3 regions of the Bradyrhizobium sp. ORS 278 genome follow, and region 2 is predicted to be linked to each of the others. Evidence: predicted binding sites of a transcription regulator. Region 2 holds the regulator's gene; each other region holds the start of a gene.
What was found. Region 2 encodes PhoB, which activates phosphate uptake and scavenging genes when phosphate is short. Its sites were predicted from a motif close to TGTCATNNANCTGTCAT; they were not measured.
Positions count from the first base shown of each region.

Region 1: BRADO_RS22900 (Orn/Lys/Arg decarboxylase N-terminal domain-containing protein) is a predicted target of PhoB. The motif match lies at 1,942-1,958, and genes of this name have one in related genera.
Region 3: ppk2 (polyphosphate kinase 2) is a predicted target of PhoB. The motif match lies at 2,047-2,063, and genes of this name have one in related genera.

Region 1 covers NC_009445.1:5,115,887-5,120,921, reverse strand. The annotation lists gene BRADO_RS22900 (Orn/Lys/Arg decarboxylase N-terminal domain-containing protein) at 1-1,895, opposite strand, end outside; gene cobT (nicotinate-nucleotide--dimethylbenzimidazole phosphoribosyltransferase) at 2,085-3,140, shown strand; gene BRADO_RS22890 (histidine phosphatase family protein) at 3,140-3,733, shown strand; gene cobS (adenosylcobinamide-GDP ribazoletransferase) at 3,730-4,449, shown strand; gene cobD (threonine-phosphate decarboxylase CobD) at 4,446-5,035, opposite strand, start outside.
Region 2 covers NC_009445.1:1,792,858-1,797,892, reverse strand. The annotation lists gene BRADO_RS07905 (trypsin-like serine protease) at 68-1,384, opposite strand; gene phoB (phosphate regulon transcriptional regulator PhoB) at 1,471-2,178, opposite strand; gene phoU (phosphate signaling complex protein PhoU) at 2,195-2,911, opposite strand; gene pstB (phosphate ABC transporter ATP-binding protein PstB) at 2,942-3,763, opposite strand; gene pstA (phosphate ABC transporter permease PstA) at 3,760-4,635, opposite strand; gene pstC (phosphate ABC transporter permease subunit PstC) at 4,640-5,035, opposite strand, start outside.
Region 3 covers NC_009445.1:4,438,503-4,443,537, reverse strand. The annotation lists gene ppk2 (polyphosphate kinase 2) at 1,071-1,997, opposite strand; gene BRADO_RS19770 (acetamidase/formamidase family protein) at 2,106-3,047, opposite strand; gene BRADO_RS19765 (YdcF family protein) at 3,178-3,966, shown strand; gene BRADO_RS19760 (tetratricopeptide repeat protein) at 3,963-5,035, opposite strand, start outside.

The DNA of each region.
Region 1 (5,035 bases), 3.3 Mb from region 2:
ACGTTGTCGTCATGCAGCCGCTTGAAGGCGACGAGCCCGCTAATCAAAGTGCCGGCCTTGCTGGCCTCGACGCCGGGAGTGAGCAGGAAGAGCAGCGAGTTGAGGTCGTTCTTCTCGGCGACGATGCGATTCTCGCGCAGATATTGCGCCACGACCGGCGCCGGTATGCCGTGCTCGGCATAGCCGCCGGTGGAACGGTCGAAACCGGGGGTGAGCAGGGTCAGCTTGTTCGGATCGGTCATGGCGAAGCCGGGCGCGAGGTCCGGGAAGCCGTGCCAGGCCTCGCCTGGCGCGAGCTGCCAGAGCGTGGCGTCGGTCGCGAGCTGGTCGGTCGAGATCGCCTCCCAAGCGACGTCGTGGCGGCCGCCGGGACTCGCGGCATCGGGGATCGACACCCGGTCCGGCACGAACGGCTCGAAGAACCAGCGCCGCGCCGGATCCTTCTCCTTCTCGTCGAACTCGCGGCGCATCGCCCGGATCTTCTTGCGCAATTCGATCCCGAGCCGGATCGTGTCGTCCCACAGCACCTCGCCCGAGCGGCCCTTCATCATCTGCGCGCCGACATCGAGCGAGGCGAACAGCGGATAGAAGGGCGAGGTCGAGGCGTGCTGCATGAAGCTCTCGTTGAAGCGGCGATGCTCGACCCGGCGGCGCTGGCCCTTGATGTGGCGGTCCTTGATGTGGATCTGCGAGGCCTGCGAGAAGCTCGCGAGCTGCTTGTGGGTCGACTGCGTCGCGATAATTCCGGGGGCGTCCGGCCCGAGCTCGGAGAGGCCCATCGCGAAGCGGCCGGCATAGAGCGGGTGAAACTTCATGAAGCCGGCCCAGGCCTCGTCGAACATGATGTAGTCGCAGAGGTGGCCGATGCGCTTGAGGATCATCTCGGCGCTGTGGATGGTGCCGTCGTAAGTACACTCCTCGACGACGGCGACGCGGAACGGCCGCTCCTTGCGCCAGGCATCGGGGTCCTTGACGAGCGGATTGTTGCGGATCTGCTGCCGCAGGTGCTCCTCGTCGAGGAGGTCCCAGCGCATTGGCCCGATCAGGCCCCAGGCGTTGCGGACGGTGGGCACATAGACCGGGATTCCGCCGGAGATCAGCAGGGCTCCGTGATGGGCGGCCTTGTGGTTGTTGCGGTCGAAAAGCACAAGGTCGCCGTCGGTGACCAGCGCCCCCAGCACGACCTTGTTGGAGGTCGAGGTGCCGTTGAGCACGAAATAGGTCTTCTCGGCGCCGAAGATCTGAGCCGCCTCCTTCTGCGCGCGCAGCGCCGGCCCTTCATGGGTGAGGAGATCGCCGAGGTCGAGCACGGAATTGTCGAGGTCGTCGCGGAACACCGCCTCGCCCAAATGCTCGACGAAGATCCGCCCGATCGGGCTGCGGCTGTAGAATACGCCGCCATTGTGCCCGGGACAGGTCCAGAGCTGGTTGCCTTCCTCGGCATAGTCGACCAGCGTGCCGAAGAACGGCGTCTTGAGCGTCTCGGCATATTGCTTGAGCCGGCTGATCAAATTCTTGGCGATGAACGCCGGCGTCTCCTCGGAGAGGAAGACATAGCCGTCGATGAAGTCGAGCACCTCGACCGGCAGATCCTCGAACCGCTTGCGCCGGATCAGGAGGATGATCGGGAAGTCCAGGCCGCGGCGGCGCATCAGGTTGATCAGCGACGCCGTCTTGCCCTCCAGCCCCTTCTTGCCCCAGTCCACCACCATGCAGCCGATCGCCGCATCCGTCTGCACCGCGATCTCGGCATCCTCCAGCTTGCGGGCGCGGACGACCTCGAAGCCCGAGCGCTGGATCTCCTCGATGATCTGGTTGAAGCGGACGCCGGCCAGGTCGTCGGTTTCGAAGACGGGCGCGGCGAACAGGAAGGTGAAGCGGCGGAAGTAATCCATGGGCATCTTTCGGGCTGGGTAGGGCAGCCACCTGTCGGATGGTTCGATGACAGTTGGATGACAAAGTGGGCCGTGGAGGAATGCCGGTGCCGGCTGTTTCACGTCCTGCACCTGACGCACGGCGGCGCTTGTCCTGGCCGTGATACGGTGGCAATCGTCCGGCACCGAGCAACGCCAAAAGGACAGATCGTGCTCCCTGACTGGATCAATTCGGAGTGTCCGGCGCCATCCGGGGCGCACCGCGAATCGGCCTTGGCGCGCCAGGCGCAACTGACCAAGCCGCTCGGTGCGCTGGGACGGCTGGAGGAGGTCGCGGTCGAACTGGCGGCGCTGCAGGCCGCCGAGAAGCCTGCGGCTGAGCGTGTCCCGGTGGTGCTGTTCGCCGGCGACCATGGGATCGCGGCCCAGGGGGTCTCGGCCTATCCGCCGGAAGTGACGGTGCAGATGCTGCACAATTTCGCCGGCGGCGGCGCGGCGATCGCGGTGCTGGCGCACAGCCTGGGATGTCCGCTTGAGGTGGTCGACGTGGGCACGCTGGCGGATGGTCAGATGCGCGGCGTGGTCGTCGACAAGCCGCGGCGCGGCACGCGCGATTTCAGCGTGGAGCAGGCGTTGACGCCGGCGGACGTGGCCTTTGTCTCGGAGGCGGGGCTACGGGCCGTCGCACGCCAGGCCGACCACGCGCCTGACCTCGTGATCTTCGGCGAGATGGGCATCGGCAACACGACCTCAGCGGCGGCGATCGCGGCTGCGCTGCTGGCGTGCGCGCCCGCCGACATCGTCGGTAGTGGCACAGGGCTTGATGCCGAGGGGCGAGCCCGAAAGGCAAAGGTCATCGAGGACGCGTTGACGCGCCATGGCCTGACCGCGGCGACGCCTGTTGCGGAGGTGCTGGCGGCCGTCGGCGGCCTGGAGATCATCGCGATGGCCGGGGCGATCGTCGCCGCCGCACAGCGGAGCTGGCCGGTCCTGGTCGACGGCTTCATCGTCTCGGTCGCGGCGCTGGTGGCGACGAGGCTCAATCCGTCGTGCCGGCCCTGGCTGCTGTTCTCGCACCGCTCGGCCGAGCGCGGCCATGCCGTGGTGCTCGACGCCCTTGGTGCCCGTCCGCTAATCGATCTCGATCTCCGGCTCGGCGAGGCCTCGGGCGCTGCGACGGCGCTACCGATCCTGAGGCTCGCCTGCGCGCTTCACAACGGCATGGCCACCTTCGCGGAGGCGGCTGTCTCGGGACGCGAGGCCTGATGCGGCTCGACCTGCTGCGGCATGGCACCACCGGGCGCAACGGCCATCTCGACGGCCGCACCGATCCCCCGCTGAGCGAGGCGGGTTGGGAGCAATTCCGGCGGCAGACTCGAAGCGGGGAATGGAGCCGGGTCGTGAGTTCCCCATTGATGCGAGCGCGGGCGGCGGCGGACGAATATGCCCGACAGGCCGGCTGCGCGCTGCAGGTTGATCCAGATTGGAGCGAACTGCATTTCGGACAATGGGACGGGCGCAAGCGCAGCGACATCGTGAGTGAACCGGAGCAGGCCGCCTTGCTCGATGCCTTCTACGCGGATCCCTTGGTCGCCGCACCCGGCGGCGAGAGCTGGGCCGATCTGCAAGTACGGGTGTCGCGCGCCGTGGATCGCATCCTCGCGACGGCGGAGCCTGCGGCGGTTCTGGTCGTCACGCATGGCGGCGCGATCCGCGCTGCGCTGTCGCATCTGCTCGGCTGGCCCTTGCCTCAACTCTGGAGCTTGCGCATTCATCCCGGCACCCGTCTGACGCTCGAGGCTGGGCACGGCCCGGATGGCGCGCCGTGGGCCGAAATCGTCGAGATCATCCAGCCATGAGCCTGCGTGAATTCTGGATCGCTCTGCAGTTCCTGACGCGTCTGCCGACACCGCGTGTGGCGGAGTCCCGGCCCGACGATCTCGCGCGGGCGTCGGTATGGTTTCCTGCCGTGGGGCTGGTGATCGGCGCCTGTCTTTCTGTCATCGCCCGGGTGTTTCAAAGCGCTGATCCGTGGATCGTCGCGCTCGCCGTCCTGATCGCCTGGATCTGGATCACCGGCGCGCTGCATCTCGACGGGCTCGGCGATGTTGCCGATGCGTTCGGTGCCTCGCATGGCAAGCCTGAACGCTTCGTCGCGGTGCTCGGCGACCCCCATGCCGGCAGCTTCGCCGTGGTGGCGATCGCCTTACAGATTGCTGCGAAGCTGGTGCTGATCGCAGAGTTGGCCACGGGGCCGACGGCCTGGGCGCTCGTGCTGATCCCGGCCTGGGCGCGGTTGGGCACACTGGTCTGCACCAAGACGCTGCTGTCGCTGAAGCCGGGGCTCGGTGCGAGCGTTGCGAACAGCGTCGGCTGGAACTGGATTGTCGGATGGGGCGGCGTTCTCGCCATCGGCGCGCTCGCCGGTGCAGTCCCGACTTTGATAGCCATCGTGCTGATTCCGGTCATTGCCTTCTACTGGCAATGGCGGCTCGGCGGCATCACCGGCGACTGTCATGGCGCCAGCATCGAGGTGACGGAGACGCTGCTGCTCGCAGCTTGCGTGCTCGGCTAGCCGGCAAGCGCCTGCGTGAGCCGCTGCCACTGAGCTTCATCGCCCGGCAGGCCGAAACGCAGCCAGCTCGGTTGCCCCGGGAAGCGGCGGACGTGAATGCCGTGACGCGCGAGGCGCTCGGCGATGTCGGACCCGCTGACCGATGCGATCAGCCGGAACAGCGGCGTGCCGCCGATCGCCGTGCATCCGGCGTCGGATAGAAGCGCATCGATGCGCGCGCAATCATGCACCAGGCGCGCGCGTGTCTGGTGCAGCCAGGCGTCGTCGCTTAGTGCGGCCGTTCCGATGGCGAGCGCTGGACCCGAGACCGCCCACGGCCCGAGCTCGTCCCGGATGTGCCCGATGATGTCGTCCGGGCCGATCGCAAAGCCGAGGCGTATACCGGCAAGCCCGTAGACCTTGCCGAACGAGCGCAGCACGATCGTGGCCGGCGGCAGATCGGCCGCAAGGCTTGCTTCGTGCGGATACAGATCGGCAAAGGCTTCGTCGACGACCAGCAGGCCGTCGCGCCGGCGCAGGGTCGACGCCAGGCGGCCCAGCGCATCGAGCGGCTGCAGGCGGCCGGTCGGATTGTTGGGATTCACGA
Region 2 (5,035 bases):
TCCGCTATCCGGTCACGCACAAACATTGACCAGCCCATGTCCAACTCTTTCCCTCCCCGCCCTCCTCTCACCGCGCCGAGGCGCTCTGCGCCGCGATCTCGCGCCGCACGGTCGCCTCGAACTGGCTTGCAGGCGCGGCGAACATCAGCCTCGTCTCTTCGTGGAACGCCGAGAAGATGCCGACCACGACCGGTTCGCCGTTGATCTCGGCGAGAATCGGGGAGCCCGAATAGCCGAAATTGGCGAGGCAATGGACGGTCAGCAGCTTCGCATCCTTGGTCATGCCGGCGCTGCAATTGCGCTGGCCGGTCGGCGAATAGCGCCGCTCCTGGCCGTAGCCGATCTCGGAGATCGTGCCCGCCTGGGTCGCGGCCGCAAGCTCGTCGCGGCTCACGGCCCTTACCGCCACCGGCCTGGACGGCAGCGCATCCTTCAGGATGATCAGCGCCCAATCCGCCGGCGAACGGTCGGCCGACCATTGGTCGTGCTGAGTCGGGATGAAGTCCGGCGCGACAATCAGCTTGTCGGCGACTGAGGAGGCGGCGGGGGTGCCTTTGTTCAGGCCCGCCAGAAAATGGACATTGCCCGGACTCACCTGAGCCAGACCGTTGAAGACGCAGTGCGCCGCCGTCAGCACGACGCGGGGAGCCACCAAGGTGCCGGTACACGAGCCTCCCGTGCTGTATTGCGCCTGGGTCACGACACCGATCGACGATGCCGGCCAGGAGGTGGGATCGACGACATCACCGAAGTGCCGGTCGAGGCCGAGCAGCTGCTCGGGGCGCGGATTGGCAATGCCGGCATCCGCCGCTTCCGGCTTCGGCCTCCACGCCGCGATGATCTGCTCGGCCTGACGCCGCTGTGCGTCGCTAAGCTTGATACGCTGGATCTCGCGGCCGGCCGACCTTACGCCGTTGCGGCCGGCCATCACCAGCCAGGCATAACCCTGCACGACATCCTGGGACATGACCCGGCCGTCGAGCATCATCAGGCCGAGCATGTATTGCGATTGGGCGAAGCCTTGGGCGGCGGCGCGGTTGAACCAGCGCGCGGCTTCGCCGTGATCGCGAGCGGCGCCTTCGCCGTTGAAATAGGCGATGCCCAGATAATGCTGGGCGATGGCGAGCCCCTGATCGGCGGCCTTGCGGTACCAGACCAGCGCCTCCGTCTGGTTGCGCGCGACGCCGACGCCGAAGGCCTGCATGAAGCCGACATCGAATTGTGCCCGCGCGTCGCCCTTGACGGCGAGCGGCTGGAGCCTTCGCAACGCCACCGCGGGCTGTCCATTCGCCGCCGCGGCGACGGCCTCCTCGAGCTCGGCGGCCGCGGCGCTAGTCGCAGCCGCGAGCAACAACGTCAAAAAGATGGCGAGCGTCTTGATCATTGTGTCTGCCGAGGCCCGACCATGATGATGGGAACGCCATCACACATGATCAAGACGGCAGCGGCGTGACCGCGCAGACCGCGCGATCAGGCCTGCTCAGACTTGGCGAACCGGTCGTCGAGCGCATAGCCGGCGCCGCGGACGGTGCGGATCGGATCCTGCTCGCGGCCGGGATTGAGCAGCTTGCGCAGCCGGCCGATGTGGACGTCGACCGTGCGCTCGTCGATATAGATGTCGCGGCCCCAGACGCTGTCGAGCAGCTGCTCGCGGCTGAACACGCGGCCGGGATGCTCCAGGAAGAACTCGAGCAGGCGATATTCGGTCGGGCCGAGATCGATCGGCCGGCCCGACCGCGCCACGCGGCGCTTCTCGCGATCGAGCTCGATGTCGCCATAGGACAGCACGGTCGCCAGCCGCTCCGGGCTGGCGCGCCGCAGCAGGCCCTTCACACGCGCCAAGAGCTCCGGCACCGAGAACGGCTTGACGATGTAGTCATCGGCGCCGGTCGCAAGACCGCGCACGCGCTCGCTCTCCTCGCCGCGCGCCGTCAGCATGATGATCGGCAGCTGCTTGGTCTCGGACCGCGCCCGCAGCCGCCGGCACAGCTCGATCCCTGAGAGGCCCGGCAGCATCCAGTCGAGCACGACCAGATCGGGAATGCGCTCCTTCAGCCGCGTGTCGGCCTCGTCGCCGCGCGCCACGGTCTCGACCTCGTAGCCTTCGGCTTCGAGGTTGTAGCGCAGCAGCGTCGTCAGCGCCTCCTCGTCCTCAACCACCAGAATTCGCGCGCCCATGTCGGAATCGTCTTTCTCAGTTGCCGGGGATCGTGGTCGCAAAACTGGTCATGTCGCCCTTGGGGCGCTTGTCCATGATCTGCTGGCCCTCGATCATATAGAACACCGTCTCGGCGATGTTGGTGGCGTGATCGCCCATCCGCTCGATGTTCTTGGCGCAGAACATCAGATGGATGCAGAACGAGATGTTGCGCGGGTCTTCCATCATGTAGGTGAGGAGCTCGCGGAACAGCGAGGTGCAGATCGCGTCGACCTCCTCGTCGCCTTTCCACACCGTCATAGCCGCCGGCAAATCGTGCGCCGCATAGGCATCCAGCACCGTCTTGACCTGCGACTGAACGAGGTCGGTCATGTGCTCCAGGCCGCGGATCAGCTTCAGCGGATGAAAGTCGCTCTCCAGCGCGGCGACGCGCTTGCCGATGTTCTTGGCGAGGTCGCCGATCCGCTCCAGATCGGTGGCGACGCGCATCGCACCGACGATCTCGCGCAGGTCGACGGCCATCGGCTGGCGGCGGGCGATCGTGAGCACCGCGCGCTCCTCGATGACGCGCTGCAGCTTGTCGACCTCCGCGTCACCGGCGACCACCTTCTGGCCGAGCGCCACGTCGCGCCGCACCAGCGCGTCGACGGAATCGACGATCAGCCGTTCGGCAAGGCCGCCCATCTCCGCCACCAGGCGGGTCAGATCCTGCAGATCGCTGTCGAACGCCTTGGCGGTATGTTCACTGGCCATGATGATCTCCTGAGGGCATTGCTGTCGGCGTCAGCCGAACCGGCCGGTGATGTAATCCTGGGTCCGCCGATCGCTCGGCGAGGTGAATATCTTGCTGGTGTCGTCGAACTCGATCAACTCGCCGAGATACATGAAGGCGGTCTTGTCGGAGACGCGCGCCGCCTGCTGCATGTTATGAGTCACGATCGCGATCGTATAGTTCTCCGAGAGCTCCTGGATCAGCTCCTCGACCTTGGCGGTGGAAATCGGGTCGAGCGCCGAGCACGGCTCGTCGAACAGGATGACCTCTGGACGCACGGCGACCGTGCGGGCGATGCACAGGCGCTGCTGCTGGCCGCCGGACAACGACAGGCCGGAGGCGTTCAGCTTGTCCTTGACCTCGTTCCACAATGCGCCGCCGCGCAGCGCCTTCTCGACGCGGTCGTCCATCTCGGACTTCGAGATCTTCTCATAGAGGCGGATGCCGAAGGCGATGTTCTCGTAGATCGTCATCGGGAACGGCGTCGGCTTCTGGAACACCATGCCGACCCGCGCGCGCAGCAGGTTGAGGTCGAGCTTGGGGTCGAGAATGTTGGTGTTGTCCAGCATCAGCTGGCCGACCGCGCGCTGGCCCGGATAGAGGTCGTACATCCGGTTGAAGATGCGCAGCAGGGTCGACTTGCCGCAGCCGGACGGGCCGATGAACGCTGTGACCCGATTGGTGCCGAGCGCGAGGTTGATGTTCTTCAGCGCGTGGTGGTCGCCGTAGTAGAAGTTGAGGTTGCGCGCGGTCACTTTGGCCGGCGCCTCCGGCAGCGACTTCGGAGGAATGGCGGCCGTCGGGCTGCTCACGGAGACGGACATGTCGGTCATTTCGAGCTCCTCTCGGCGCCAAGGATGCGCGCGCCGATGTTCAGGGCCAGGACGGTCAAGGTGATGAGAAGAGCGCCGCTCCAGGCCAGCTGCTTCCAGTAGGCATAGGGGCTCTGGACGAAGTTGTTGATGGTCACTGGCAGGTTGGCCATCGTCTTGTTGAGGCTCAGGCTCCAGAACTGGTTCGACAGCGCGGTGAACAGGAGCGGCGCGGTCTCGCCGGCGACGCGGGCGGTCGCCAGCAGCACACCGGTGATCAGGCCGGAGCGCGCGGCGCGATAGGCGATGCGGCGGATAACCAGCGAGCGCGGCAGGCCGAGCGCGGACGCCGCCTCGCGCAAGGGATTGGGAACCAGCAGCAGCATGTCCTCGGTGGTACGCAGCACGACCGGGATCACGATCACCGCGAGCGCGAGCGAGCCGGCAAGGGCGGAGAAGCCGCCCATCGGTACGACAACGGCGCCATAGATGAACAGGCCGATGATGATCGAAGGCGCCGACAGCAGGATGTCGTTGATGAAACGGATGACCGAGGTCAGCTTGTCGTTGCGGCCGTACTCGGCAAGATAGGTGCCGGCGAACAGGCCGAGCGGCGCGCCAATGCCGACGCCGATGATGGTCATGATGACCGAGCCGACGATGGCATTGCGCAGACCACCATCGCTGGATCCCGGCGGCGGGGTGTCGGCGGTAAAAACCTGCAGGCTGAGGCCGGCGAGGCCGTTGTAGAACAGCGTGAACAGGATCAGAGCCAGCCAGGTCACGCCGAACGCGGCGGCCGCGAAACACAGGCCGCGGACCATGATGTCCGTACGGCGCCGACGGGTGTAGATCGGATTGACGGGTGCGGGCTGAACGTCGACGGCAGTCATGGGCTTATTTCCCCGCCTTGGTCTCGAGCCGCATCAGCATCAGGCGGGCTGCCGCGAGCACGAAGAAGGTCAGAACGAACAGCAGGAGACCGAGCAGGATCAGGCTCGACTGATGCAGCCCGTCGCTTTCCTGGAACTCGGAGGCGATCGCGGCCGAGATCGTCGTGCCCGGCGCGAAGATCGAGGACGAGATCCGGAACGAGTTGCCGATGATGAAGGTCACCGCCATGGTCTCGCCGAGCGCCCGGCCGAGCGCCAGCATGACGCCGCCGATGACACCGACGCGGGTGTAGGGGATCACGACGCTGCGAACGACCTCCCAGGTCGTGCAACCGACACCGTAGGCGGCTTCCTTCAACACCGGCGGCACCGTCTTGAAGACGTCGACCGAGATCGCCGT
Region 3 (5,035 bases), 2.6 Mb from region 2:
ACTCTATTAGGAATCCGATTGGTTGTACAGCGGGTTGGGGATAACTGGTTAAGATATTGAATTTTATAGAAATATGACGAATCGGTCGACGCGTGGCCGTGACTCTCCGCGCGGTCCGCGAGTCCGGGGCCGGAATGGTACGGTGCACGAGCCGGTGGAGGGGATTCGCGCTGCAACCACCGTCACTCCTCCGAGGGCTGGTCCACAGCCGATCGAACGTCTCCTGCGATGGGTCCCGACGCACCGGGGCCCCGGCCGGCGCTGCGGCGGCGGTTCGCCGAACGGTGATTTCTACAATTCAGAAAATAGCGCTTTCGCTTTTCCGAAAATCATGCTCTACTGCGCGCATCCCACCTCACTCGGTAGGGGCGTAGCGCGCGATCGTCACGACACGCGAGGCGGGGAGCGATGGCCGCGATCGAGCCGCAGCGTGTCCGAGAGGATGCGCGGACGAACGGCTTGGTCACGGACGTGAAGTCGCAGCGTGCTGGCACCCCGATGCTGGTGTCCCGCGCAATGCGCAAGCATTGTTGCGAATGGTGGCCAACAAGCCGGCGCACCAGGCAGACTGCGTATAAGCGTGAAGACCATCGCGCAGGGAGGGCCGGGCGTTGTCCGGCTGCACCTGTGGTACCTGCCGCCTGCATTTTTTTCTCGCAGGCGGGCCGCAGGCGTCAGCCGACGCCTGGCCTTCCCTGCGCCCTCCGGAATTTGCGAGGGTGAACAAGATCAGCATGACCCGGGCAGAGATGTCGCGGGACTGTAAGCGTGCGACTGATGCGAGGTGCCGGCCGGTTGTTCGGTGTCATCGCCCCGCTTGACCGGGCGATCCAGGACGCCGCGGCCATTCGATCCGATCATCGGCGTCTCTGGAATACTGGATCGCCCGGTCAAGCCGGGCGATGACAGCGGAGGCTGCTTGAAGGTGCGCAGCGCGACGGAGGAAGACGACATGAACCGATCTCCCCGCGTCATTGCGAGCGTAGCGACGCAATCCAGTGTGGTGAGCGGGACTCTCGATTGCGTCACTTCGCTCGCAATCACGGAGGAGAAAGCGTGCGTCGTTCGCCTCAATACAGCGACGGCACGTACAGCTCCGGTGGGATCTGCTCGCGGCGATAGTCCGGGCTGCGGACGCGCTCGGGCAGGACGACCGGCTCGTGTTGCACCTCGCCATAGGGGATCTGGCTGAGGAGATGCGAGATGCAGTTCAGCCGCGCGCGCTTCTTGTCGACGGCCTCCACCACCCACCACGGCGCCTCCGGGATGTGCGTCCGGTGCAGCATCTCCTCCTTGGCCTTGGTGTACTGCTCCCAGCGGCTGCGCGCCTGCACGTCCATCGGGCTCAGCTTCCACTGCTTGAGCGGATCGTGGATGCGCATCAGGAAGCGGAACTGCTGCTCCTCGTCGGTGATCGAGAACCAGTACTTGATCAGGATGATGCCGGATCGCACCAGCATGCGCTCGAACTCCGGCACCGAGCGGAAGAACTCCTCGACCTGGTCCTCGGTGCAGAAGCCCATCACGCGCTCGACACCGGCGCGGTTGTACCAGGAGCGGTCGAACAGCACGATCTCGCCGCCGGCCGGCAGATGCGTCGCATAGCGCTGGAAATACCATTGCGTGCGCTCGCGCTCGTTCGGCGCCGGCAGCGCCGCCACGCGGCAGACGCGCGGGTTGAGCCGCTGGGTGATGCGCTTGATGGCGCCGCCCTTGCCGGCGGAATCGCGGCCCTCGAACAGCACCACGACCTTGAGCTTGTTGTGCTGAACCCAGTCCTGCAGCTTCACCAGCTCGCCCTGCAGCCGGAACAGCTCCTTGAAATACACCCGGCGGTCCATGCTCGGATGCGCCTGATGGCCGAGCTCGAGCCGGCGAAACTCGTCGAACTGGTCGTCGCCGAGCTCGAGCTCCAGCTCCTCGTCCATGCTGTCGCGGAAATCCTCGTCGATCAGCTCGCGCAGCGCGCGCTCGTCGGTAGTCTCGCGTTCGCTCATCGGTATCGTCCCCATGCTCGATGTGGCCGTGCAAATTGCCTCACGGCCATTGACAGGGGTGTGACATGCGACTGCGACGCGATTTCCGCGGCCGGACCGGCAAGGGCCTCAGCCGTGCACGACCGATTTCGCGATCACGCAGTGAATGCCCTTGGAGCCGTTGACCGTCTGCGTCACGCGCAGATCCGCCGCCAGGCTGCACAGCGTATATGCATCCTCACGCGACAGATTACGCTTCTCGCCGAGCAGCACGATCATGTCGCGCAGCGCCTTGACCACGCACTGGTCGAGATCGGGGTCCATCGCCATCGTCATGTAATGCGTCGGCGTCTCGGCGCGGGGGTAGTCGAAACTGAGGTCCTTGCGCACGGTGAGGCGGAAGCGGCCCTGCAGCGCGGTCTCGATCGCGGTGACGCAGACCTCGCCGTCGCCCTGCACGCCGTGGCCGTCGCCGCAGGAGAACAGCGCCCCCGGCACGAACACCGGGAGATACAGCTTCGCGCCGGCACCCAGCTCCTTGTTGTCGAGATTGCCGCCCATCGCGCGCGGGATCAGCGAAGTGATGCGGCCCCAGGCCGACGGCGGCGCCGTGCCCATGACGCCGAAGAATGGCGCCAGCGGCAGCTCCAGCCCCCACGGCATCCGGCCGACCATGCGCTCGCGATCGAGCGGAATGTTCATCAGCCGGGTTTGGTGGAAATCGTCGGGCAGTGTGCCGGCCAGCGGGCGGATGAAATTGTAGCCCCAGTCCTGGCGCAGCTGGACGTCGAGGATGTCGACCTCCAGCACGTCGCCGACCTCTGCACCCTTCACGGCGATGGGCCCCGTCAGGATGTGGCCGGGCACCATGCGCTCGGATTTGGCGTGGACCTCCAGCAATTCCGGCGGAATGTAGAACTTGCTCGCATCCGGCAACACGTCGGGTCCGCCGCTGATCGAATCGATCGTGACCTCGTCGCCGCTGTCGATCGTCAGAACCGGCTTCAGGCGGGATTCGAAAAAGCCCCAGTGACAGGTTTCGGGGCTGGCGTGCAGGTGATGATGGGCCATGATCCTCTCATTCGTGCCGGTTCGGGCCTGAGCATAGCGCATCACACGGCGTTCGCAGAGAGATGGCAACGCATGCCGGCTCTCGTGTATGAGGGCGGCCGTAAGATCTCACCCCGCGCCGGAGCCCGGAATGTTCTTCGTCCTGTCCAAGACGCTCGGCCTCCTGGCACTGCCGACCAATTTCATGATTGCGCTCGGTCTCCTCGGCGCCATCCTGATGCTGACGCGGTTTGCCGTGCTGGGTCGCAGGCTCGTGGCGTCGGCGATGCTGCTGCTCGCGATCGTCGGCCTGACGCCGCTTGGCAGTCTGATGCTCTACCCGCTGGAGAGCCGGTTTCCGAAATGGGATCCGGCCAAGGGGGCGCCGGACGGCATCATCGTGCTCGGCGGTCCGGTCGATTCCGATCTGTCGGCGATATACGGCATGCCGGTGACGGTGGCCGGCGCAGACCGGGTGATCCAGGCGGCGGTGCTGGCGCGGCGCTATCCGAATGCCCGCGTCCTGTTCACGGGCGGAAGCGCCAACCTGATCGCGACGGACGCCAAGGAGGCCGATGTCGGCGCCGAGATCCTGGAAAGCCTGGGGGTCGCCAAGCAGCGGCTGCTGCTCGAGCGGCAGTCGCGCAACACCTACGAGAACGCGATCTTCTCGAAAGCGATGATCGCGCCCAAGCCGGGCGAGCGCTGGCTGCTGGTGACCTCGGCCTATCACATGCCGCGCTCGGTCGGACTGTTCCGGAAGGCGGGATTCCCGGTCGAGCCTTATCCGGTGGACTGGCGGGTCGGCCGCGTGCTCGACTTCGACGGCGTCTCGCTCCAAGGCCTTCGTCGTGCCGACATCGCCGTGCGCGAATGGGTCGGGCTCGTGGCCTACCGTCTTCGCGGACGCACCGACGACTTATTTCCCGGTCCGACTTAAACGCGCGGCTGAATGAGAGTCGCCGCCTTCGCCGCCAGCTCGCCCCGCACGCGCGCGACGACCGGCTCAAAGCGGCGGCCGGCATCCTGCCGGAACAGCCGCGCGCTCGGATACCACGGACTATCCTCTCGATCCCGGAGCCAGCGCCAGTCGGCGAGGTAGGGCAGCATGATCCAGGTCGGCCGTCCCAGGGTCGCGGCGAGATGCGCGGCGCTGGTGCAGACCGTCACGACGACGTCGAGACAGGTCATGAGAGCCGCCGTCTCGGCGAAATCGGTGAGATCAGCGGTGACGTCGCGGATTTTTCTCTCTTGTGCGAGCAGCGCCTTGTCGGCCGGCCGCAGCTCTTTCTGCAGGCTGATGAAGTCCGCCTCGACCTCGAGCAGCGGCAGCAGCGTCGACAGGGGCATCGAGCGGTTGCTGTCATTGGCCTGGTGCGGGTTACCGGACCAGACGAGGCCGACCCGCAGCCGGTCGTGCGATCCCAGTCGCTGCTCCCAGGCTGCGACACGATCAGCCGGCAGAGGCGGCAGGTAGCCGGCTGGCGGGATGGTCTCGAGCGTGGTGCCGAACGCGAGCGGCAGGCTCATGATCGGGCAATGCATGTCGAAGGCCGGCCGCTGCAAATCCGGCGTGAAGGCGAGGCACTGCGACACGCCTTCGACGCCTGCCATCAGCTGTCGCAGCGGCTCGCGCACCACCAGGATCACCTTGGCGCTGCGGGCCGCGACCATCGGCAGATAGCGCGCGAACTGGATGTTGTCGCCGAAGCCTTCATCCTCCTCGATCAGGATGGTCCTGCCGGCGATATCCTCCCTCCCCAGCCATTTCGGCTGCGAGAAGCGCGGATAGTCGGGCGAAAAATCGGGCATGGCCCAGCGCGCCTCGCGTCGCGCCCAGCCTGCCTGGTAGTTGCCGCATTGCAGCTCGACATGTGCGAGCTGCCAGGCCGCCTTGGCATTGTCGGGCTCGCGCGCGAGGATGTCGCGGTAGACAGTGGCAGCCTCCTCGAAGCGCAACAGTTGCAGCAGCGCAAAGCCCCTGTTCAGCAGCACGTCGACGAAGCCTG